Regions from separate parts of the Burkholderia cepacia ATCC 25416 genome, predicted to be linked through region 3. Evidence: predicted binding sites of a transcription regulator. Region 3 holds the regulator's gene; each other region holds the start of a gene.
What was found. The regulator FliA, encoded in region 3, starts transcription of late flagellar genes. The targets are predictions, from matches to a motif close to CTAAAGTTTNNNNNNNNNNNGCCGNTA.
Positions count from the first base shown of each region.

Region 1: flgM (flagellar biosynthesis anti-sigma factor FlgM) is a predicted target of FliA. The motif match lies at 5,485-5,511, and genes of this name have one in related genera.
Region 2: APZ15_RS09170 (DUF4088 family protein) is a predicted target of FliA. The motif match lies at 2,037-2,063, and genes of this name have one in related genera.

Region 1 covers NZ_CP012981.1:658,266-665,788, forward strand. The annotation lists gene flgG (flagellar basal-body rod protein FlgG) at 1-114, opposite strand, end outside; gene flgF (flagellar basal-body rod protein FlgF) at 149-907, opposite strand; gene flgE (flagellar hook protein FlgE) at 927-2,168, opposite strand; gene APZ15_RS03015 (flagellar hook assembly protein FlgD) at 2,202-2,954, opposite strand; gene flgC (flagellar basal body rod protein FlgC) at 3,019-3,444, opposite strand; gene flgB (flagellar basal body rod protein FlgB) at 3,485-3,973, opposite strand; gene flgA (flagellar basal body P-ring formation chaperone FlgA) at 4,178-5,422, shown strand; gene flgM (flagellar biosynthesis anti-sigma factor FlgM) at 5,541-5,870, shown strand; gene APZ15_RS03040 (flagella synthesis protein FlgN) at 5,950-6,390, shown strand; gene APZ15_RS03045 (SGNH/GDSL hydrolase family protein) at 6,608-7,523, shown strand, end outside.
Region 2 covers NZ_CP012981.1:2,002,571-2,010,093, reverse strand. The annotation lists gene APZ15_RS09185 (AraC family transcriptional regulator) at 1-790, shown strand, start outside; gene APZ15_RS09180 (AzlC family ABC transporter permease) at 913-1,680, shown strand; gene APZ15_RS09175 (AzlD domain-containing protein) at 1,677-2,015, shown strand; gene APZ15_RS09170 (DUF4088 family protein) at 2,177-2,959, shown strand; gene APZ15_RS09165 (hypothetical protein) at 3,083-3,484, opposite strand; gene APZ15_RS09160 (RNA-binding S4 domain-containing protein) at 3,754-3,972, shown strand; gene norM (multidrug efflux MATE transporter NorM) at 4,107-5,495, shown strand; gene fumC (class II fumarate hydratase) at 5,651-7,045, shown strand; gene APZ15_RS09145 (acyl-CoA thioesterase) at 7,090-7,523, opposite strand, start outside.
Region 3 covers NZ_CP012981.1:1,090,300-1,097,822, reverse strand. The annotation lists gene ahcY (adenosylhomocysteinase) at 1-1,109, opposite strand, end outside; S-adenosyl-L-homocysteine riboswitch at 1,142-1,267, opposite strand; gene APZ15_RS04920 (RNA polymerase sigma factor FliA) at 1,367-2,101, opposite strand; gene APZ15_RS04915 (nucleotide-binding protein) at 2,124-2,942, opposite strand; gene flhF (flagellar biosynthesis protein FlhF) at 2,935-4,698, opposite strand; gene flhA (flagellar biosynthesis protein FlhA) at 4,695-6,794, opposite strand; gene flhB (flagellar biosynthesis protein FlhB) at 6,791-7,523, opposite strand, start outside.

The DNA of each region.
Region 1 (7,523 bases), 430 kb from region 3:
GCGCGACGCCTTGAAGCCGTTCGTGCTGGTGTTCGCGAGGTTGTTCGAAATCACGTCCATCTGCGCCTGCTGCGCATTCATGCCGGTGGCGGCGATGTAGAGCGAACGGTTCACTTGTCGATTCTCCTGCGTAAGCTGGCGCGGGCGCTCAGCTGAAGTTGAGCAGCTGGTTCGCCGACTGCTCGTTCTGGTCGGCCGTCTGGATCAGCTTCGACTGAAGCTGGAACGCGCGCGCGTTGTCGATCATCGCGACCATCGCGGTCACCGGGTTGACGTTGCTGCCCTCGAGCGAATTCGGCGTGACGACCACGTTCGGGTCGGCGTCGGCCGGATTGCCGTCGGCGGTGCGGAACAACCCGTCGTTGCCGCGCGTGAGCGTGGCCGGATCGGGATTGACGAGCTTCATCTGGTCGACGATCGCGACCGCCGTCGGCGGGTCGCCCGGCATCAGCGCGGACACCGTGCCGTCCTTGCCGATCGTCACTTCCGCGTTCGGCGGCACCGAGATCGGGCCGCCGTTGCCGACCACCGGCAGGTTGCTCGCGGTGACGAGCTGGCCGTTCTCGTCGACGTGCAGGTTGCCGGCGCGCGTGTACGCCTCGCTGCCGTCGGCCGCCTGCACCGCCAGCCAGCCGGCGCCCTGCACGGCGACGTCGAGCGGGTTGCCGGTGCGCGTGATCGGACCCGGCGCGTAATCGGCGCCGGGCGTCGACGCGAGCACGTAGGTGCGCGTCGTCGTCGGGTCGATGTTGCTGCCGTCGCCGAAATTCATCGGCACCGCGCGATACGTCGCGAGCTGCGCGCGAAAGCCCGTCGTCGACGCGTTCGCGAGGTTGTTCGCGACGATCGCCTGCTGGTCGAGCGACTGCGACGCGCCCGTCATCGCCGTGTAGATCAGTCGGTCCATGGCTGCCCGTTATCCGCGCTTACAGGTTGATGAGCGTCTGGTCGACGGTCTGCTGCGTCTTGATCGTCTGCGCGTTCGCCTGGTAGTTGCGCTGCGCGGTGATCAGGTTGACGAGCTGCGACGTGAGGTCGACGTTCGAGCTCTCGAGCGCGCTGCCCTGCAGCGTGCCGTGGTTCGTGCTGCCCGGCGCCGAGATCTGCGGCACGCCCGACGCGGAGCTTTCCGCGTACTGGTTGCCGCCGAGGTTCACCAGCCCGTTCGGGTTGTTGAAGTTCGCGAGCGCGATCTGGCCGAGCACGGCGGTCTGGCCGTTCGAGTAGTTGCCGGTCAGCTTGCCGTCGGTGCCGATCGTGTAGGTCGTCAGCGTGCCGCTCGCGAAGCCGTCCTGCGCGAGGTTGTTCACGCCGTCCTTGCCGCCGTACTGCGTCGTGCCGGTCAGGTCGAGCGTGAGGTTCTGCGGCGTCGCCGAGCCGTCGGTGTTCGGCACCGTGAACTGGAACTGGCCGAGCGACGTGGTCGGCGTGGCCGGCGTGCCCGTCGTCGTGCTCTGGATCGCGCCCGACGAGTCGAACGTGACCGTGCCGAGGTCGTTCGTCGCGCCGCCCTGCACGCCCGCGTACGCTTCCCACGTGCCGGCCGCCGACTTCACGAAATACATGTTGACCGCTTGCGAGCCGCCGAGCGAGTCGTAAACCTGGATCGACGTCGAGTAGTTGTACGTCGTGTTGTCGGTCGCGCTGAACGGCTTCTTGGTCGGCACCGTGTCCTGCGAGTTCAGGTTGAACTGCGCGGAGATCTTGGTCGTCGCGGTCGGCGCGAGGTTGGTCGTCGGCGCCTGCAGCGGCACGGTCTGCGCGGTGTTGATCACGCCGCCCGTGTTGGCTGCGTAGCCCATCAGGTTGCGGCCCTGCGAGTCGATGATGAAGCCGTTCTTGTCGCGCTGGAACGTGCCGTCGCGCGAGTACGTCGTCACGCCGTTGTTCGACATCTGGAAGAAGCCGTTGCCGTTGATCGCGACGTCGAGCGACGAGTTCGTCGTGGTGATCCCGCCCTGGCCGAAGTTCTGCTCGACCGAGTTCAGCCGCGTTCCGATGCCGATCTGCGTGTTGGTCGACGTCGCGACCGAGTTCGCGTACATGTCGGCGAACTGCGCGGTGCTCGACTTGAAGCCGACCGTGTTCGCGTTGGCGATGTTGTTGCCGATCACGTCGAGCGCGTTCGATGCACCCGAGAGGCCGCTCAGACCCTGTTGATAACCCATTTCGGTCTCCGTTTCGAGAATGCTCGATCAGTATCAGTTGGAGGTGGTGCCGCCGGACGAGGGCGACGACGATGCCGTATTCGGGAAGATCGACGCGACCTGGGTCAGCCCCACCGTCGTGCCGTTCGACAGCACGAGCCCCGCCGTGCCGTCCGCCTGCTTGATCACGCTCTGCACCGTCGAGGCCGCAAGCGTCGTGGCCGGCTGCGGCGTGCCGTTGCTGTCGGTGTACGACGCGCTGACCGTGTACTTGCCGTCCGGCAGTGCATTGCCCGCCGAGTCGGTCGGCGTCCAGTTGAACGGCACGGTGCCGGCCGACTGCGCGCCCGCCTTGATCGTGTTCACCACGGTGCCCGCCGCGTTCTTCACGGTGATCGTCAGGTTCGACACCGAGCTCGACAGCGACACGCCGAACGGCGACGCCGCGCCGCCCTTCACCGCGACCGCGTTGCCCGGCGCGAGCACGTTCGTGCCGATCAGCAGCGCGGCCTGCGTCTGCTGGCCGGCCGTGAGCTGCGACGACAGCGACGTGAGCGACGTATTCAGCTGCGCGATGCCGCTCACCGTGTTGATCTGCGCGAGCTGCGACGTCATCTGCGAACTGTCGACCGGGCTGGTCGGGTCCTGGTTCTGCAGCTGCGTGACGAGCAGCTTCAGGAACGTCGCCTGCAGGTCGCTCGCCGACGTGCCGTTGGTCGACGACACGTTGTTGGTGTTCATCGTGTCGGTCGGCAGGGTCGACACGTTCGTGCCGTTGCTGCCGATCGTCGTGCTGGAGGAAGTCATCCTGGGTGGCCTTCTGTCTGGACTTTCGGAACTGTCGGGTCTGTAAGGTCGGTCGGCGCGCGGCTTACGAGCCGATCGTCAGCGTCTTGAGCATCAGCGTCTTCGCGGTGTTCAGCGTCTCGACGTTGGCCTGGTACGAGCGCGACGCCGAGATCATGTTCACCATCTCCTGCACCGGGTCGACGTTCGGCATCTGCACGTAGCCGTTCGCGTCGGCGGCCGGGTTCGACGGGTCGTAGGTCGACTTCATCGGCGACGGGTCGTCCATCACCTTCGTCACGCGCACACCGCCCACGCCCTGGCCGGACGCGGTGCGCGCGCCGCCGATCGGGTCGGTCGCGAACACGACCTGCTTGGCCTTGTACGGCTTGCCGTCGGGGCCGGTCGCGCTGTCGGCGTTCGCGAGGTTCGACGCGGTGACGTTCAGGCGCTGCGACTGCGCGGACAGCGCCGAGCCGGCGACGCCGAAGATGTTCATCAACGAAGGCATGGAAGCTCCTTTTGCTCGGATTCGGAGGCGGTGCGCGCCGTCACTGGTTCGTCGTGATCGCGGCGATCATCGCCTTGATCTGCTGGGTCATCACGGTCATCCCGGTCTGGTAGTGCAGCGCGTTGTTCGCGAACTGCACGCGCTCGACGTCGAGATCGACCGTGTTGCCGTCGAGCGACGGCTGCAGCGGCATCCGGTACTGCGCGCGGCCGTAGTCGTCCGCCGGGCCGCCCGTCGGGATCAGCTTCGCGGTGCCGGCCATGTGGCCCGCCGCCGTCGACACCATCGACATGCCGCTCGTCACGCCGGCCGGCTGCGTCATCGGCAGTTGCGCGGCGTTGCTCGGCGCGAGGCCGCCATTGGCCTGCTTCAGCGAGCGCGCGAGCGTCGACGCGAAATCGACGTCGCGGGCCTGGTAGCCGGGCGTGTCGGAGTTCGCGATGTTCGACGACAGCAGTTCCTGCCGGTAGGCGCGCACGTCGAGCGCCTGTCGGCCGAACGCGAATTCCGCATCGAGTTTGTCCAGCATGTGTGCGTCTCTCCGTATGAAGCGCTGCACGCCCCTCGCGCCGGATGGCGACCCGAGAGGCTTTTTTCCATGACAGCGATGGTAGGCGCCGGACGCAACTGGCAATCGGGCGAATAACGCGGCAAAGGCCCCCTCTATTCATCGTTTGCGCGACGGCCCCGCTCCCTAGAATGCGAAGCGGAGCAACGGATCGGGGATCGGGCGATGACTGGCAGCGCACTTCGCGGAAGGAACGGGCGGCTCATGCACGTCCGGCGTGCGTTTGCGCGTGCGTTTGCGCTCGCCGCGGCGCTGTGGATCGCCGCCCCGGCCGCGCACGCGGACGACGGGATGATCGTGATTCCCGGGCGCGGCGAGACGGCCGAAACCGCGCTCGCGCACGCCAATGCGGCAAGCGGCGGGCAGTTCGGCGGGAATGCGGCGATGGCGCCGGGTGCGGGCCTCGCGCCGGACGCGGGTCGCGCGGCGAGCGGCACCGGCTACGCGCCGCAACCGGCCGGCACGATGGTCGTGACGACCGTCCCGCCGCCGGCGGCTGCTGCGGTACCGGCGCCCACGCCCCGCCCCACCTACGCAGCCTCCCGCGCGAACGCCGGATACGGCACGCCGCGCGCTGCCGATCCGACTGCGATCGCGACGGTCGTCGCCGGCACGGCCGAACCCGCATCGAATCCCGTACGGCCGGCCCCGCAGCCGGCTTTCGCCTCGCGCATGGCGGCCGCCCGCGCCGCGTCGGCATTGCCGGCGCCGCGCGCGACGCCGGGTTCCGCCAACGCGGCTCCGGCGGCCAATGCAGCCAATGCCGCCCAGCCCGCGACGCCGCCCGGCCAGCAGGATCCCGAGTCGATCCGCCGCGCGGCTCTCGCGTTCCTGCAGCAGCAGATCGCGGGCCTGCCCGGCAAGACCACCGCGACGGTCACGACCGCGTTTCCGCGCGGGCTCGCCGCGTGCACGACGCTCGAGCCGTTCATGCCGACCGGCGCGCGCCTGTGGGGCCGCACGACGGTCGGCGTGCGCTGCGCGGGCGAGCGGCCGTGGACCGTCTACCTGCAGGCGAAAGTGACCGTGCAGGCCACCTATTACGTCGCCGCACGCCAGATCGCGCCCGGCGAGCCGCTCTCCGCGGCCGACCTGGTCGCCCGCGACGGCGACCTGACAGTGCTGCCGCTCGCGGTGATCACCGATCCGGCGCAGGCGATCGGCTCGACCGCGCTCGCGCGCATCTCGGCCGGGCTGCCGCTGCGGCAGGACCTGCTGAAGAGCGCGGCGTCGGTGTCGGCCGGCCAGACGGTGCGGGTCGTCGCGGCCGGGCCCGGTTTCACGATTTCGGCCGAGGGCAGCGCACTGGCGAATGCCGCGCCCGGCCAGTCGGTCAGGGTGCGGATGGCGGCGGGCCAGATCGTCACGGCGATCGTCAAGGACGCCGGCACCGTGGAGATTCCGCTGTAGGGACGGATCCAGCGGCAAGAATGTAAAGAATTGTTTATTCGGAGCATTTCGGGCTCGCGATGCTAAAGTTCGGGCCGACCCGGCCGTTATCTGGGTCAAACCGAACAGGAAACCCATCGTGAAGATCGATTCCACTCCGAACCCGAGCCCCCTGGCGCCGACCGGCAACGGCGCGACCCGTGCGCCATCCGGCACGGCCTCGTCTTCGTCCGCGCAGGCGGCCGACGCAGGGTCGACCGGCGGCGACACGACCGTGAACCTGTCGGGTCTGTCCGGCCAGTTGCGTTCGGTATCCGCGTCCGGCAACGCCGATATCGACACGGGCCTCGTCCAGTCGATCAAGGACGCGCTGAACAACGGCACGTTGACGATCGATGCGAACAAGATCGCCGACGGCGTATTGAATACCGCCCGCGAGCTGCTGCAGCAGCAGCGCCCGGGCAACTGAAGCCGGCCTCGCGGCCGGTCCCCCGGTCTCCCGGTTTGCCGGCGCGCCCAACCCGCGCCGGCGCGACGAGCATGACGCGATGAGAGAAGAGCTGCTGGCCACGGTCAACGACGAACACGCGACGGTCGAGGCGTTCGCGTCCCTGCTCGCCTACGAGGAAAAGGCGCTGACGATGGCCCAGCCGCTCGAGATGCTGCCCGGGATCGTCGAGAAGAAGAGCGAGCTGATCGACCGGCTCGCGCAGCTCGAACGCACGCGCGACACCCAGCTTTCCGCGCTCGGCTTTCCGGCCGGCAAGAAGGGGATGGACCAGGCCGCCGAGCGCGATGCGCGCCTCGCCGGCCGCTGGCAGCTGCTGCAACAGGCCGCCGAACGCGCGCGCCAGGCCAATGCGAACAACGGGATGCTGATCCGGATCCGGATGGACTACAACGAGCGCGCGCTCGCGGTACTGCGCTCGGCGCCCGCGCCGGCCGGCGTCTATGGCCCCGACGGGCGCGTATCGGCGCTCATGCGCTGAAGCACTGACCGACCAACTGACTGACCGGCAGTGGCGCCGCTGCCTTCCCTGCCGCACCTCGTAGCAGCTCGTAGTACCTCGCAGCAAGCACCTCGCCGCCATTCGCGGCCTCCCGCATTTCGACAGACCGGGCTCGAACCCGGCACTCACGGTCCCTTCCGATACACGGCTGCGCAACCGCGCCGCCGTCCCGTCACAACAATCAGAAGAGGGCCGCATGCCATATTTCCGCATTCCGTTTTCGTACCGCACCGCCGCCGTTTCCGCCGTCGCGGCGCTGGGCGCCGCATTGACGCTTTCCGCCGCGCAGGCCGCCGGCGCCGCGCCGCTGCCCGTGCCGACTGGCGACATGTCGCTGTCGCCGGCCGGCCCCGACATCGTGCCGACGGCCGCGCCGGGCACGCCCGGCGCGACGCCGCGCGCGTCGCGCCGCGGGTCCGACACCTACACGTACCTGCGCTGCTGGTACCGGATCGACGCGGATCCGCTGAAGCCGGCCGCGACCTACGAATGGGCGCGCGACCCCGCCGGCGGCGACTGGTATCGCGTGTCCGGCTACTGGTGGGCGGACGGCATCACGCAGTGGAAGAACATGTTCTACAGCACGACGACGCAGGACACGCTCGCCGACGTGTGCCGCAAGACGCTGGCCGCGAAAGGCATCGGGTCCGACCTCGTGCAGGCGGTCGCGGCGAACAACGCGCTGTCGTTCAACTACACGGTGTGGACCGTCGACACCGCGCAACAGGACACACGCGTCAACAAGCTGATCGTGTTCGGCGACAGCCTGTCCGACACGCAGAACATGTTCAACGCGAGCCAGTGGAAGCTGCCGAACGGCACGAGCTGGCAGGCGGGGCGCTTCAGCAACGGCCCGGTGTGGGCCGAATATCTCGCGAACGCGCTGCGGCTGCCGTTCTACAACTGGGCGATCGGCGGCGCGGCGACCGACCAGTACCTCGTCGTGCCGGGCCTCGTGCAGCAGATCGACTCGTGGCGCGAATACATGGATCGCGCACCGGACTACCGGCCCGCCAACACGCTGTTCGCGGTGTTCGCGGGCGGCAACGACCTGGTGAACTACGGGCGCTCGCCCGAGCAGGCGGCGAATGCGGTGCGCGACAGCCTCGAGC
Region 2 (7,523 bases), 910 kb from region 3:
GCACGACGCGTATACGATCCCCGTGATTCTCGAAGGCGCGGAACGCTTCACCTATCGCGGCAGCGGCCATGTCGCAGAAACCGGCACCGTGCCCGTGATCAATCCCGGCGAAGTGCATACGGGGTCGCGTGCGGCCGACGAGGGCTGGTGCTATCGCGTCAGCTACATGCCGGTCGATTTCATCCGCGAACTCACCAGCGCGATCGCCGGCCGCCCGCAGGACGCGCCGTGGTTTGCGCCCGACGTGATTCGCGACGCCGACCTGGCGGCGCGGCTCACGCTGGCGCACCGGATGATGGAGGCCGGCAGCGAGCACGCACTGCCCTCGCAGGCGCACGGGCAAGCAGCTGACGTTCCGGCGACGGGCGCACCCCGCATCTACGATCCGCTCGCCGCCGAAACGGCGATGCTCGATGCGTTGTCGACGCTGATCGTGCGCCATGCGGACGCCCTGCCGCGACCGGCGCCGCTCGCGTCGGACGAACCCCGGGTCGACGCGATGCGCGAACGGCTCGCTGCCGATCTGACGTGCACGGTGACGCTCGACGAAGTCGCGCAGGCGGCCGGCCTGTCGCCGTTCCATGCCGCGCGCCTGTTCACCCGCACGAACGGCATGCCGCCGCATGCGTGGCGCAACCAGTTGCGCCTGCAGCGCGCGCTGGCGCCGCTGCGCGCGGGCGTGCCCGTCGCCGACGTCGCGGCGGCCAGCGGCTTCGTCGACCAAAGCCACTTCACGCGGCATTTCAAACGCATGTTCGGCGTACCGCCCGGGCGCTGGCAGGCGAGCTGACGCGCGGCGTCCGGCCCGCCAGCGCGATGCCGCCGGCGCCTGCAAGCAGGCAAGCACCGGCTCGCCGTCCAAGCGCAAGAACATACAAGCCGGCTCGCCCCCCGCCCGCTATCCTCCCGTTCATGGAGGAGCACCCTTTGAACCCGACACCCGCATCGCCCGCTCGCCGCCCGTTCAACGAATGGCTCGACGGCGCGCGCGACACGATCCCGATGATGATTGGCGCCGCCCCGTTCGGCGTGATTTTCGGCACGCTCGTCGGCGGCGGCCCGCTCGCCGCGTGGCATGGCACGCTGATGTCGCTTGCCGTGTTCGCGGGCTCCGCGCAGTTCATCGCGCTCGGCCTGATCGCGGGTAGCGCAAGCTTCGTCGTCGTGCTCGCGACCACGCTGATCGTGAACCTGCGTCACCTGCTGTACAGCGCGACGCTCGCGCCCTATGTCGCGCACCTGCCGCTGCGCTGGCGCGCCACGCTCGGCGCGCTGATGACCGACGAGGTGTTCGCGGTCGCCTATGCGCATTACCGGCATTTCCCGCCCGGCGCGATCGGCCCCCACTACTTCTTCGGCTCGGGGCTCGCGATGTACCTGAACTGGCAGGTCTGGACGCTCGCGGGCATCGGTTTCGGCGCGGCGTTCCCGGGCCTGCAGTCGCTCGGCCTCGATTTCGCGATGGCGGCCACCTTCATTGCGATCGTCGTCCCGCAGCTCGGCACCCTGCGCTATTTAGCGGCGGCCGTGACGGCCGGCACGCTGGCGTACTTCTGGCAGGGCTGGCCGTACAAGCTCGGACTGCTCGGCGCCGTCGCCGCCGGCGTCGCGATCGGCGTCGCGCTCACGCTGCTGCACGAACGATCGCGTGCCGGCTCGCGCACGGAGGCCGCATCGTGAGCTACGCGCTGCTGATTCTCGGGATGGCCGTCATCACGTATGCGATCCGCTCGACGCTGTTCCTGTTCGGCGAACGGCTGGCCTTCCCGCCGCTCGTGCGGACCGCGCTCGGCTTCGTGCCCGTCACCGTGCTGACCGCGATCATCGTGCCGATGGCCGTCTCGCCGCACGGCGGCACGGCCGAGCTGACCTGGCGCAATCCGCAGCTCGTCGGCGCGCTGGCGGCCGTGCTCGTGTCGGCAGCGACCCGCCGCCCGCTCGTGACGATCGCGGCAGGGCTCGCGGTGTTCTTCTTCTGGCAAGGGGTCGTGCTGCCCCACTGGCTGCCCGCCTGAGCACACGCTCGGTCACCCGCGCTCAAGTTTCCGCCCGGCAGGCCGATATAGGAGATGAAGACCCGCCACCGGCCTCGGCGCGCACCGGTCAGTCGACGCTGCGCCCGCCCCGGTGCGCCGTGCCGGCCGCCGGCTTGCGCGGGCCGCCATCGAGACGATTCATGGGCCAGATCACCCTTTCCCTCAAGGACGACACGCTCGAGTCCCTGCGCAAGGACTACGATGCGTTCGTCCGCGTGTCGCTGAAACTCGACCCGCAGTTCGCGACGCCGTCGTTCGAGGATTTCCTGCGCGCCAAACTGCTCGACAACATGGTGCCGCTGACCGAGCACGCGGTGCAGCGGATGCTGCAGGGCGGCCAGTACGCGTGGGCCAAACGCACGCTCGACAAGGAATTCCCGGACGTCGTCGCGATCCTGATGCGACAGGCCGGCGAATTCGGCTTCGGCTTCGCGTCCCGCTCCGAATGGACCCCCGACGAACTCGCGAAGGCTTGCCGCGACTGGGCGAAGGCGATCGTCGCCGAAGCGCAGGGCGACCCGTCGCTGATCGACCCGCTCGCGTCGCAGATCAAGGGCGCGGCGCAAGACATCCAGGCACTCGAGGAACTGATGCAGACGCCGGCGTGGCGGCTCGCGGAATCGCTGCGGCAACGGGTCTACGAGGCCAAGCTCGCGTGCGAGATGAGCGTCGGCAGCACCGCGCGCGACAAGCTCGGCGAACTGCGCGGGCTGCTGCGGCTCGGGCTCGCGCACGGCTCGTTCCAGAAGCAGGAAGCGCAGCAGATCATGGAATACCTGCGGCTGCTGAAGCCGGAGATCTTCGTCGAGGAGCCGTACGACGTCTTCGCACGGCTCGCCGCGTGGCTGCGCAGCGTATTCACCCCGGCTGCCGCGCGGCCGGCACAGGGTCCGGGACAAGGGCAAGGACAGCGCCGCCCGTAACGGCACCCCCAAGCGCATCGATACACGAAAACGGCCCGGTTCGCGCAATGCGAACCGGGCCGTTGGATGACCGCCGTCGCGACGCACCGTCAGGGACGAGCGTCGCGCGGCGCCAGGCACCGCTTACTGCGTGGCGCCCTGGGCCGATGCACCGCCCTCCGCACCGACCGATGCGCCGCCTTCGGTCGCTTCGCCGGCCTTCGCCTTGGCCGAACCGACATGGCTCTTGGCCGACTTCGCGGCATGCTTCGTGTGCTTCTTGGCCGAATGGACGGCCGACGACGCCGTATCCTTCGCGCCGTCGGCTGCCGCGCCGACCGCATCGGTTGCACCGCCGGCGGCATTGCCCGACGCGTTCGCGCCCGCACTGCCCTGCATGCCGGCACCGACACCGGCCGCCGGCGTCTGCGCCTGCACGCCGGCACCGGCCGTGCCCTGCACCGCCGTGCCCGTCTGGGCAAATGCGGCCGAAGTAGCGAACGCCGTCAGCGCGGCACCGATCAGCATCGTACGAATCTTGGACATGGCAATTCTCCTCAGGAAGTTGTGAGCCCGAACCGCAGCGATGCGGTCCGTCGCTTCCCCTGCCGCAACACGCAGCAGGTACGAAAAAGACCCGCGGCGCGCCCGGCCGGTTCTCGAATCTCTCAGACTGTTACCCACCGTTTCATTTGCTGACGAGTCGCTCACAGTCCTTAACAACTGCATGCCGCGGCGGCCCGCGCTCGCGTGCCGGCCCGTGGTGCCGTATGATGCGGAGCGTTTCCTCCCGCGCCTTGCGCACCTTCTTCGTCATGCCCAACCTGGATTTCACGCTGACCGGCGAATACGTCGAGCTGCACAACCTTCTCAAGATCACCGGCCTCGCGGACAGCGGCGGCAGCGCAAAGCTGATCGTTGCGTCCGGCGCGGTGAAAGTCGACGGCGCGGTCGAACTGCGCAAGACCTGCAAGATCCGCGCGGGCCAGGTCGTCCTGCTCGGCGACACGCGCATTGCGGTGCGCGAAGCCTAGGGCCGACGGTTCCCCTGCCTGCGACATGGCCATCGGCGCGCGCGTTCGACACGGTTCGAATAAAGCCGTAAGCTAGCCGTCTCTCAAAATAAATACATATAGCGCGGGCCCGCACCCGCGCGAGCGCCCATTCCATGTCGCATTCCGGTCTTACGCGGACGGCCGCCGCGCCGCCGTCCCTGTCCAGTCATGCCGCCGATACCGCCCGCCTCGCCGCGCCGCTCGCGATCGCGCAGCTTTCGCAGATGGCGATGAGCGTCACCGACACGGTGCTGCTCGGCTCGCTCGGCCCCGACTCGCTCGCCGCGGGCGGGCTCGGCGCGAACTTCTTCTTCGTCATCGTGACCGTGCTGCAAGGCGTGCTGTCGTCGGTCAGCGTCAGCGTCGCGCACGCGCGCGGCGCCAAGGCCGACGAGCGCGTACCGCACATCTACTGGACCGGCTTCGCGCTGTCCGTGCTGCTCGCGATTCCGGCCATCATCGCGCTGTCGCTGTCCGAACCGATCCTGCTGATGTTCCACGAGCCGCCGTTGCTCGCGCATCACGTCGGCGAATACACGGGCATCCTGCGCTTCGCCGCGCTCGGCAGCCTGATCGGTGTCGGGCTGATGCGTGCATTCCTTCCGGCGATCGGTGCGGCGCGGCGGCTGCTGTGGGTGTCGATCGGCGGCGTCGGCGTCAACGCCGTGCTGAACTACGGCCTGATCCACGGCGCGTTCGGGCTGCCACGCCTCGGCTTCCTCGGTTCGGCGGTCGCGACGACGATCACGATCTGGCTCACCGCGCTCGCCCTGATCTGGCTGCTGCACGGCCGGCAGCGCTTCCGTCATTTCGTCACCGCCGCGCGCCCGAAGCTGCCCATGATGGGCGAGCTGATCGGCATCGGCTGGCCGGTGGCGATCACGTACGGGGTCGAGTCGACGCTGTTCCTCGCAACCGGCCTGACCATCGGCGTGCTCGGCGCGACGTCGCTGGCCGCGCACCAGATCGCGCTGAACGTCGCGTCGGTGGCGTTCATGGTGCCGCTCGCGATCGGCCAGGCCGCCAACGTGCGCGTCGGCTACTGGGTCGGCGCGGGGGCGCCCGTCGCCGCGCGGCACGCGGGTTTCGTCGCCCTCGGCCTCGGTGTCGCGTTCATGACGTTGTCGGGCATCGTGCTGATCGTCGCGCCGCACGCGATCGTCGGCCTGTACCTGAACCTCGACGATCCGTCGAACGCGGCCACGGTGTCGCTCGCCGCGTCGCTGCTCGGTATCGCCGCGGTGTTCCAGATCGTCGACGGCGCGCAGACCGTCGCGTCGGGCGCGCTGCGCGGCCTGAAGGACACGCGCATCCCGATGCTCGCGGCGACCCTCGGCTACTGGGGCATCGGTTTTCCGACCGGCTACTGGTTCGCGTTCCACGTGGGCCTCGGCGCCCGCGGCCTCTGGTGGGGTCTCGCGGCCGGCCTTGCCAGCGTGGCCGTGCTGATGGCGTGGCGCTTTCATCTGAAGAGCGCGTCGCTCATGACGTCGCCGCACTGAGCGCGACACGACGCGAAATCCCGGCCGGCGCTATGCTAGTCGGCTGAAGACCTCGAGACGCCGCGCCAGCGGCGCGACTGCCTCACGATACGTCTGGTTATGCCTGATGCCGCGCGACGACGCGCGGCCTTTCCCCTTTCCTGGAGGAGTGGATCATGAACGAAGCAGTTCGGATGGAACGCGATACGTTCGGCGAGATCGCCGTACCGGCCGACCGGCTCTGGGGCGCGCAGACCGAGCGCTCGCTGCAGAATTTCCGGATCTCGACCGAGAAGCAGTCGCCCGAGCTGATCCACGCGCTCGCGATCGTCAAGCGCGCCGCGGCGGCCGTGAACCAGTCGCTCGGCGTGCTGGCCGACGACAAGGCGCGCGCCATCATCGACGCGGCCGACGAGATCATCGCCGGCAAGCATCCGCGCGAATTCCCGCTCGCCGTGTGGCAGACGGGCTCCGGCACGCAGACCAACATGAACCTCAACGAGGTGATCGCGAATCGCGCGAGCGAACTGATGGGCGGCGAGCGCGGCGAAGCGCGCAAGGTTCATCCGAACGACGACGTGAACCGCGGCCAGTCGTCGAACGACGTGTTCCCGACCGCCATGCACGTCGCGGCCGCGTACGCGATCGTCAACCACCTGCTGCCGGCGCTGCGCACGCTGCGCACGACGCTCGACGCGAAGTCGAAGGCCTTCGCCGACATCGTGAAGATCGGCCGCACGCACCTGCAGGACGCCACGCCGCTCACGCTCGGCCAGGAGTTTTCCGGCTATGTCGCGCAGCTGGACCAGGGCATCCGTCACGTCGAATCGGCATTGCCGCACCTGTATGAGCTCGCGCTCGGCGGCACCGCGGTCGGCACGGGGCTGAACGCGCATCCGGAGTTCGCGGTGCGTGTCGCCGATGAAATCGGCCGGCTCGCGAAGCTGCCGTTCGTGACGGCGCCGAGCAAGTTCGAGGTGATGGCGGCCGCCGATGCGCTGGTGTTCGCGCACGGCGCGCTGAAGACGGTGGCTGCCGGCCTGATGAAGATCGCGAACGACGTCCGCTGGCTCGCGAGCGGGCCGCGCTGCGGGCTTGGCGAACTGTCGATTCCGGAAAACGAGCCGGGCAGCTCGATCATGCCGGGCAAGGTGAACCCGACGCAGTCCGAAGCCGTGACGATGCTGTGCTGCCAGGTGTTCGGCAACGACGTCGCGGTCAACGTCGGCGGCGCGAGCGGCAATTTCGAGCTGAACGTGTTCCGGCCGATGATCGCGCACAACGTGCTGCAGTCGGTGCGGCTGCTCGCCGACGGCGCGCAGAGCTTCAACGACCACTGCGCGGTGGGCATCGAGCCGAACCGCTCGCGCATCGACCTGCTGCTGAACGAATCGCTGATGCTCGTGACGGCGCTCAATCCGCACATCGGCTACGACAAGTCGGCGCAGATCGCAAAGAAGGCGCACAAGGAAGGCACGACGCTGAAGGCAGCCGCGCTCGCGCTCGGCTACCTGACCGAGGCGGAATTCGATGCGTGGGTGCGCCCCGAGCAGATGATCGGGTCGCGCTGACGGAACGACGACCGGCGGAATCGCGGGCGCGGCGCCCGCCGCGGTCAGACCGCGCCTTTCGCGACTTCTTCCGGCTTCATCTCGACGATCTTGTCGAGCGCGGCCCGCACGTCGGCCGCATATTTCGCGAGCACCTTCTGTTCGTCGGTCTCGGGCACGAACGGCGGCACCGGCACCGGGTTGCCGTTCTCGTCGACCGCGACGAACACGACGAGGCAATCGGTCGTCTGGCGCAGCACGCCGCCCTTCGGATCCCCGGCATGGACGGACACATGGATGTGCATGCTGGTGCGGCCCGTCGCAACGACGCGCGCCTTCAGCTCGACGAGATTGCCGACCAGGATCGGACGCTGGAAACGGATGTTGCCGACACTGACCGTCACGCAATAGCGGCTCGACCAGACGGCCGCGCACGCATACGCGACTTCGTCGATCCACTTCATCAGCGCGCCGCCATGCACCTTGCCGCCGAAGTTCA
Region 3 (7,523 bases):
AAGATGATGTGGTCGACCTGCGGCTTGATGTTTTCCCACTGGTACTGGCGGGTCGACGCGACGTCGATTTCCGAGTCGAAGTGGCCGATGTTGCAGACGATCGCGTTGTGGCGCATCGCCTTCATGTGATCGTGGTTGATCACGTGGTAGTTGCCGGTGGCCGTCACGAAGATGTCGGCCTTGTCGGCCGCGTATTCCATCGTCACGACGCGGTAGCCTTCCATCGCCGCCTGCAGCGCGCAGATCGGATCGATTTCGGTGACCCACACGGTCGCGCCCAGGCCGCGCAGCGACTGCGCGCAGCCCTTGCCCACGTCGCCGTAGCCCGCGACGACCGCGACCTTGCCCGCGATCATCACGTCGGTCGCGCGCTTGATGCCGTCGACCAGCGATTCACGGCAGCCGTACAGGTTGTCGAACTTCGACTTCGTGACCGAGTCGTTCACGTTGAACGCCGGGAACGGCAGGCGGCCGTCCTTTTCCATCTGGTACAGGCGGTGCACGCCGGTCGTGGTTTCTTCGGTCACGCCCTTGATGTGCGCGAGGCGCGTCGAGTACCAGGTCGGGTCCGCGTCGAGGTGCTTCGCGATCGACTTGTACAGCGCGACTTCTTCCTCGTTGGTCGGCTTCGCGATCACCGAACGATCCTTCTCGGCCTTCGCGCCGAGGATCAGCAGCAGCGTTGCGTCGCCGCCGTCGTCCAGGATCATGTTCGCGAATTCGCCGTTCGGCCATTCGAAGATGCGGTGCGAGAACTCCCAGTATTCGTCGAGCGATTCGCCCTTGAACGCGAACACCGGCGTGCCGGCTTCGACGATCGCGGCAGCCGCGTGGTCCTGCGTCGAGAAGATGTTGCACGACGCCCAGCGGACGTCGGCGCCGAGCGCCTTCAGCGTCTCGATCAGCACGCCGGTCTGGATCGTCATATGCAGCGAACCCGCGATGCGCGCGCCCTTCAGCGGCTGCTGCGCCTTGTATTCGTCGCGGATCTGCACGAGGCCCGGCATTTCGGTCTCGGCGATGTTCAGTTCCTTGCGGCCCCAGCCGGCCAGCGCCATGTCGGCGACGACGAAATCGTTGGAAGCCTTGGAATCGATAATGGCGTTCATCACGCCCTCCTTTCTAAAAAGTTTCTAGATTGGTGACGTGAGCGCCGTTCAGGAAGCGGGGCCGGTGCGACGGTCGCGATACGCGCGCCGCACGGCTGCTTGGTGAAGCTTTCCGAGCCTGGCGGACGCAGAGGTCCGTCGCAACGCTCCTCGGAAAACGGAGGGGATTGTAGCAAATCGGCGCGCGGAATGCGCACACGGATGCAGATGCCGAACGCGCGGCGTCGACGCGCGCGGCCGTCAGGAACGGTAAAGGGTCAGGATTCCGCGCCGACCCACGCCTGTTCGCGCAGCCGCGCGCGCAGGCGCGCGACGGCCTGGCTGTGCAGCTGGCATACGCGCGATTCGCTCACTTCGAGCACCGCGCCGATCTCGCGCAGATTCAGACCCCGTTCGTAGTACAGCGACATCAGCAGCTTCTCGCGCTCCGGCAGCCGCTCGATCGCCTCGACGAGCGCTTCGCGCAGGTGCTCGTCGAGCAGTGCCGACAGCGGGTCCGCGTGGTCGACGCGGTAGCGGTCGAGGAACGGCTCGTCGTCGGCCGCGCGGTCGAAATCCTCGTAGTAGATCAGCTGGCTGCCGTGCAGGTCCTGCAGCATCCCCTGGTACTCGTCGAGCGGCATGTTCAGGTGCTGCGCGATCTCGGTCTCGCTCGCCGAGCGGCCGAGATGCTGCTCGACCTGGTGCACCGCGTGCTCGACCTCGCGCGACGTCTTGCGCAGGCTGCGCGGCAGCCAGTCGTTGCTGCGCAGCTCGTCGAGCATCGCGCCGCGGATGCGCTGCGTCGCGTAGGTCTCGAACTGCGCGCCCTGGTCCTCCTTGTAGCGGCCGGCCGCGTCCATCAGGCCGATCATGCCGGCCTGGATCAGGTCGTCGAGGTCGACGCTCGCCGGCATCTTCGCGACGAGCTGCAGTCCGAGGCGGCGCACGAGCGGCGCATATTGCGCGAGCACGTCGGCCTGGGACATCTTTCCTTGAGCGTTGTACATCATGGCTCTCTCCTTCCGGTGGCACTCACGCGGCGTGTGCCGCGCCCGCCTCATACGACGGCTTGCCGCCCGCGTGCACGGCGCGGCCCGCACCCGAACGCGGGCGCATCGGCCAGTACAGCAGGTCGGCGGCAATCTGCCGGTAGTCGCGCGCGGCGGCCGACGACGGGAACGCGTCGACCGCGGCGCGCGTCAGCTCCCGCGCATGCTCGACGAGCGGATCGGCGCTCACGCAGCCCGCGTCGGCGATCGACACCGTCAGGTAGCGGCTCGCGACGCCCGCGAGGTTGTCGAACGCGACCTTCGCATCCGCGTGGCTGCCGACGTGATTGGTCAGCACGCGGAACTGCGCGAACGCATGCGCGAAATGCAGCCGCTTCATGCACGCGTATGCCTCGGTGATCGCCTGCGCCGCGACCCGCGTCACGACCAGCACGTCGTGCGCTTCGCGGGCGAGCGCCGAGAACGAACCGTCGGCGCCGAGCTGCGCGTCGACGAGGACGATGTCGGCCGGCCCGTCGATGAAATCGCTGAGCTGCGCGTCGGTGTAGCCGGCGCGCGCGAGCCGCGCGGCGGCGCACAGGCCGAAGCCGGCCGCGACCCGCGTGCGTTCGCCGTCACGCAGCCACGCGCCCGCGAGCGTCGCGCTGGCCGAATGCACGTCGGCGCGCTCGTCGACGACGAGCACGTCCTTGCCGAGCGACGCGAGCGCCGCCGCGAGATTCACGACGGTGGACGTGCAGCCGACACCCGCCGGCCCGCCCGTCACCGCGACGATGCGCGACGCGCGCCCGGCCAGCAGGCGCCGCAGCCCTTCGGCCTGGTCGATGATTTGTTTATCCAAATCGCACCTCGTGCAGCTCGGCGGTGGAACGTGCGGTCAGTGCGGAAAGCAGCGTCGGCATGTCCTCGTCTTGCGGCACGAAGGGCGAGCCGTCGCGCGGCACACAGAACGCGCTCTTCAGCAGGAATCGGGTCGATGCGACGTACAGGTTCTCCGGCACCTTCTGGCCGGTCGACACGTAGTGGATCGGCAGCTTGTAGCGGATCACCGTGTCGAGCACGCCGCCGAGGTGGGTCGCCTCGTCGAGCTTCGTGAGGATGCAGCCGGCCAGGTCGGGATGCTCGCCCGCGCTGCGGTACGCCTGCACGACTTCGTTGAGCGTGTCGCCATGGCTCGTCGCGTTGAGCAGCAGCAGGCGCTGCACCGGCGCGTTCGCGCCGTGCAGCATCGCGATCTGGTCGGATACCGCGCGGTCGCGCTGGCTCATGCCGATCGTGTCGATCAGCACGATGTGCTTGTTGCGCAGCTCGGACAGCGCGAGCGCGAGATCGCCCGCATCCTTCACCGCGTGCACGGGCACGCCGAGGATCTTGCCGAAGATGCGCAGCTGTTCGTGGCCGCCGATCCGGTAGCTGTCGGTGGTCAGCAGCGCGACCTTGCTCGCGCCGAAGCGCATCACGCAGCGCGCGGCCAGCTTCGCGGTGGTGGTGGTCTTGCCGACGCCCGTCGGCCCCATCAGCGCGAACACGCCGCCGCGCTCCATCAGCGCGTCCTCGCTGTCGAGCACCGGCAGGTTCGCCGCGAGCACCGACTGCGCCCATTCGGCCGCCTGCTCGAAGCTCTGCGCGCCGTCGCCGGACGGCATGTTGTCGACCAGCATCCGCACGAGCTGCGCGGAGAAACCGGCCGAGAACAGGTGCTTCGTCAGCGCGCCATGCACGGCGCTGCGACGCTGGCGGTCGTGCCACATCAGGCTGTCGAACTGCTCTTCCATCATCCCGCGCAGCTCGCCGAGCTCCTGCATCACCGTGTCGTTGACGATGCGCTCGATGCGCGACTTCACCGCATCGGCCACCGCGGCGGCGGCGTCGGCGGACAGGCGCGTGCGCTCGGCCGCCTTCGCGGCCTGCGCAGCGCCCGGGTCCGGCGCGCGGGTCGCGGCTGCCGGCATCCGGCGTTCGGCGTCGCGCACGATGTCGCGCGCCCAGCCGGGCGGCGTCGCGCTCGCGGCGGCCTGCGGGGCCGGCGGGCTCGGCTGCGGCGCGGCGGGCGCCGCCTGCGTGCGCGCCATCAGCGCATCGCGCTGCTGGGTCAGGCGCTTCGCGTGCTCGACCAGCCACGGTGCGGGTTCGGAAGTCGCGGCCGGCGCACCGGTGACCGACGCACCGGCGGCGGTGGCGCCGGCCAGCGGGTCCGCGTCGAGCGTCGAGGCTTGCGCGGCCGCGTCATCCGAGCCCGAGTCCGCGTCCGCCTCGGCGCTTGCGCCGAACACCGACGAGAACACGTCCGGCAACCCGCCTTCGCCTGCCGCATACGGATTGACGGCCGGGCGGGCGAGCGCCGCGCCCGGGCGCGACACGATGCCCGGCACCGCGGCGGCGGGCACCGATTCCGGCACGCGCGGCGCGGCCATGCGTGCGCGCGCCGCGGCCGGCGGCGCCACGGCGGCCAGGTCCGAATCGGCGAGGGCGACGATTTCCACGCTGCCGTCATCGAGCGTGCGGTTCGACAGCACGACCGCGTCGGCGCCGAGCGCCTCGCGCACGAGACGAAGTGCGTCGCGGCTCGTTGCGCCGGTGAATTTGCGAATGTTCAAGCGGAACCCCCGATGACGTTAACGACTTTGATCGTGCGTGTGTCCGGCACTTCGGCGTACGACAGCACTTTCAATTGCGGCAGGCTGCGGCGCAGGAAACGCGCGAGCATCGCGCGCAGCGCGTGCTGCACGAGCAGCACGGGCGGCAGCCCGAGATTCTGTTGACGCAGCATCGCCTGCTGCGTGCCGGTCAGAAGGTTGTGCGCGAGGCCGGGTTCGAGGCCCGGGTTCGCGCCGGTGGCGAGCGCCTGCGACAGCACGCGTTCGAGATTTGCGTCGAGGCCCATCACCTGCATCTCGCCCGCGCCCGGATACCACTGCTGCGTGATCGCGCGGCCGAGCGCGAGCCGCACCGCGGCCGTGATCTCGAACGCGTCGCCGCGGCCCGCGTGTTCGGACACGGCCTCGAGGATCGTGCGCATGTCGCGGATCGGCACGCCTTCCTCGAGCAGGTTCTGCAGCACCTTCTGCAGCGTCGTCAGCGAGATCGTCTTCGGCACGAGGTCCTCGACGAGCGACGGCGCGTCCTTGCCGGTGCGCTCGACGAGCGCCTGCACTTCCTGGCGGCCGAGCAGCTCGGCCGCGTGCTGGACGACCAGATGGTTCAGGTGCGTCGCGACGACCGTGCTCGCGTCGACCACCGTGTAGCCGTACACCTGCGCCTGTTCGCGCATCGCGACGTCGATCCACACGGGCGGCAGCCCGAACGCGGGATCCTGCGTGACGGCGCCCGGCAGCGCGGCCGTCACCTGGCCGGGGTTGATCGCGAGCCACTGGCCCGGGAACACTTCGCCGACGCCGATCTCGACGCCCTTCAGCGCGATCCGGTACGCGTTCGGCCGCAGCTCGAGGTTGTCGCGGATATGGATCACGGGCGGCAGGAAGCCGATTTCCTGCGCGAATTTCTTGCGGATGCTCTTGATGCGCTTGAGCAGTTCGCCGTCGCTGTTCTTGTCGACGAGCGGGATCAGCCGGTAGCCGACTTCGAGGCCGAGCGGGTCGATCAGCTGCACGTCGTCCCAGGTCGCCTCGTGGCTGTCGGACGGCAGCACGGCGGGCGGCGCGATGTCGGTCAGGTCGCCGGCCGCCTTGCGGGCCGCCGCGCGCTTCGTCTGCGTGCGGGCCAGCCAGATCGCGCCGCCGCCGAGCGCGAGGAACGCGAAGTGCGGCATGCCCGGGATCAGCCCCATCAGCACGATGATCGCGCCGGTGATGTTCAGCACGCGCGGGTTCGTGAACAGCTGGCCGGTGATCTGCGTGCCGATGTCCTCGTCGGTCGCGACGCGCGACACGATCACGCCGGCCGCCGTCGAGATCACGAGCGACGGGATCTGCGCGACGAGGCCGTCGCCGATCGTCAGCAGCGTGTAGTTCGTGCCGGCCGCGGCGAACGTCATGTCGTGCTGGACCATCCCGACGATCAGCCCGCCGATCACGTTGATCGCCATGATGATCAGGCCGGCGATCGCGTCGCCGCGCACGAACTTCGACGCGCCGTCCATCGACCCGTAGAACTCGGCTTCCTGCGAGACCGCCAGGCGGCGCTTGCGCGCCTGCTCTTCGTTGATGAGGCCCGCGTTCAGGTCGGCGTCGATCGCCATCTGCTTGCCGGGCATCGCGTCGAGCGTGAAGCGCGCGGACACTTCGGCGATCCGCCCCGCGCCCTTCGTGATCACCATGAAGTTGATGATCATCAGGATCACGAACACGACGATGCCGACCGCGAAGTTGCCGCCGACGAGGAAGTGGCCGAACGCCTCGATCACCTGGCCGGCCGCGTCCGGCCCGGTGTGGCCCTCGAGCAGCACGACGCGCGTCGACGCGACGTTCAGCGACAGGCGCAGGAGCGTCGAGAACAGCAGCACGCTCGGGAACGCCGCGAAATCGAGCGGCTTCATCGTGTACATGCTGACGAGCAGCACCATCACGGACAGCGCGATGTTGAACGTGAACAGCAGATCCAGCAGCATCGGCGGCAGCGGCAGGATCATCATCCCCAAAATCATGCAGATGAGGATCGGGCCCGCGAGCGCGCGCAGGTTGGTGCCCGCGAACGGATTCTGGCGCTTCGCGAACAGGCCGGTCGGGGTGCTCATGCCGCGCCTCCGTTACCGAGCGTGTCTTCGGCTTCCTCGCGTTCGTCGTCGGCGGAGACCGACGCGCCCTTGTCGAGGTCGGCCGGCACGTCCAGGTCGACCGGCACCGCCGGGAACGCGCCGCCTTCCGAACGGAAGCGCTTGAGCTGGTAGACCCACGCGAGCACTTCGGCGACGGCCGAGTACAGCGAGCCGGGAATCTCGCGTTCGAGTTCGACGTTGTGATACAGCGCACGCGCGAGCGGCGGCGCTTCGAGCAGCGGCACGTTGTGTTCGGCCGCGAGTTCGCGGATGCGCGCGGCGACGAGGTTCACGCCCTTCGCGACGACCTTCGGCGCGCGCATCTCGCCGTCCGTGTATTGCAGCGCGACGGCGAAGTGCGTCGGGTTCGTCACGACCACGTCGGCCTTCGGCACGGCCGCCATCATCCGGCGCCGCGCGATCGCGCGCTGCTGCTGGCGGATCCGCCCCTTCACGTGCGGATCGCCTTCGTTCTCGCGATGCTCGCGCTTCACTTCTTCCTTCGTCATGCGCAACTTCTTGTTGTACTGCCAGATTTGGTAAGGCACGTCGAGCGCGGCGACCACCAGCATCCCGGCGACCGTCGTGCCGCAGCACACGGCGACCAGGTGCAGCGCATCGGGCAGCGCCACGCCGAGCGGCTGCGTCGCGAGACCGAGCAGCTCGTCCTTGCTGCGCCAGATCGCGATGCCGCCGATCCCGCCGACG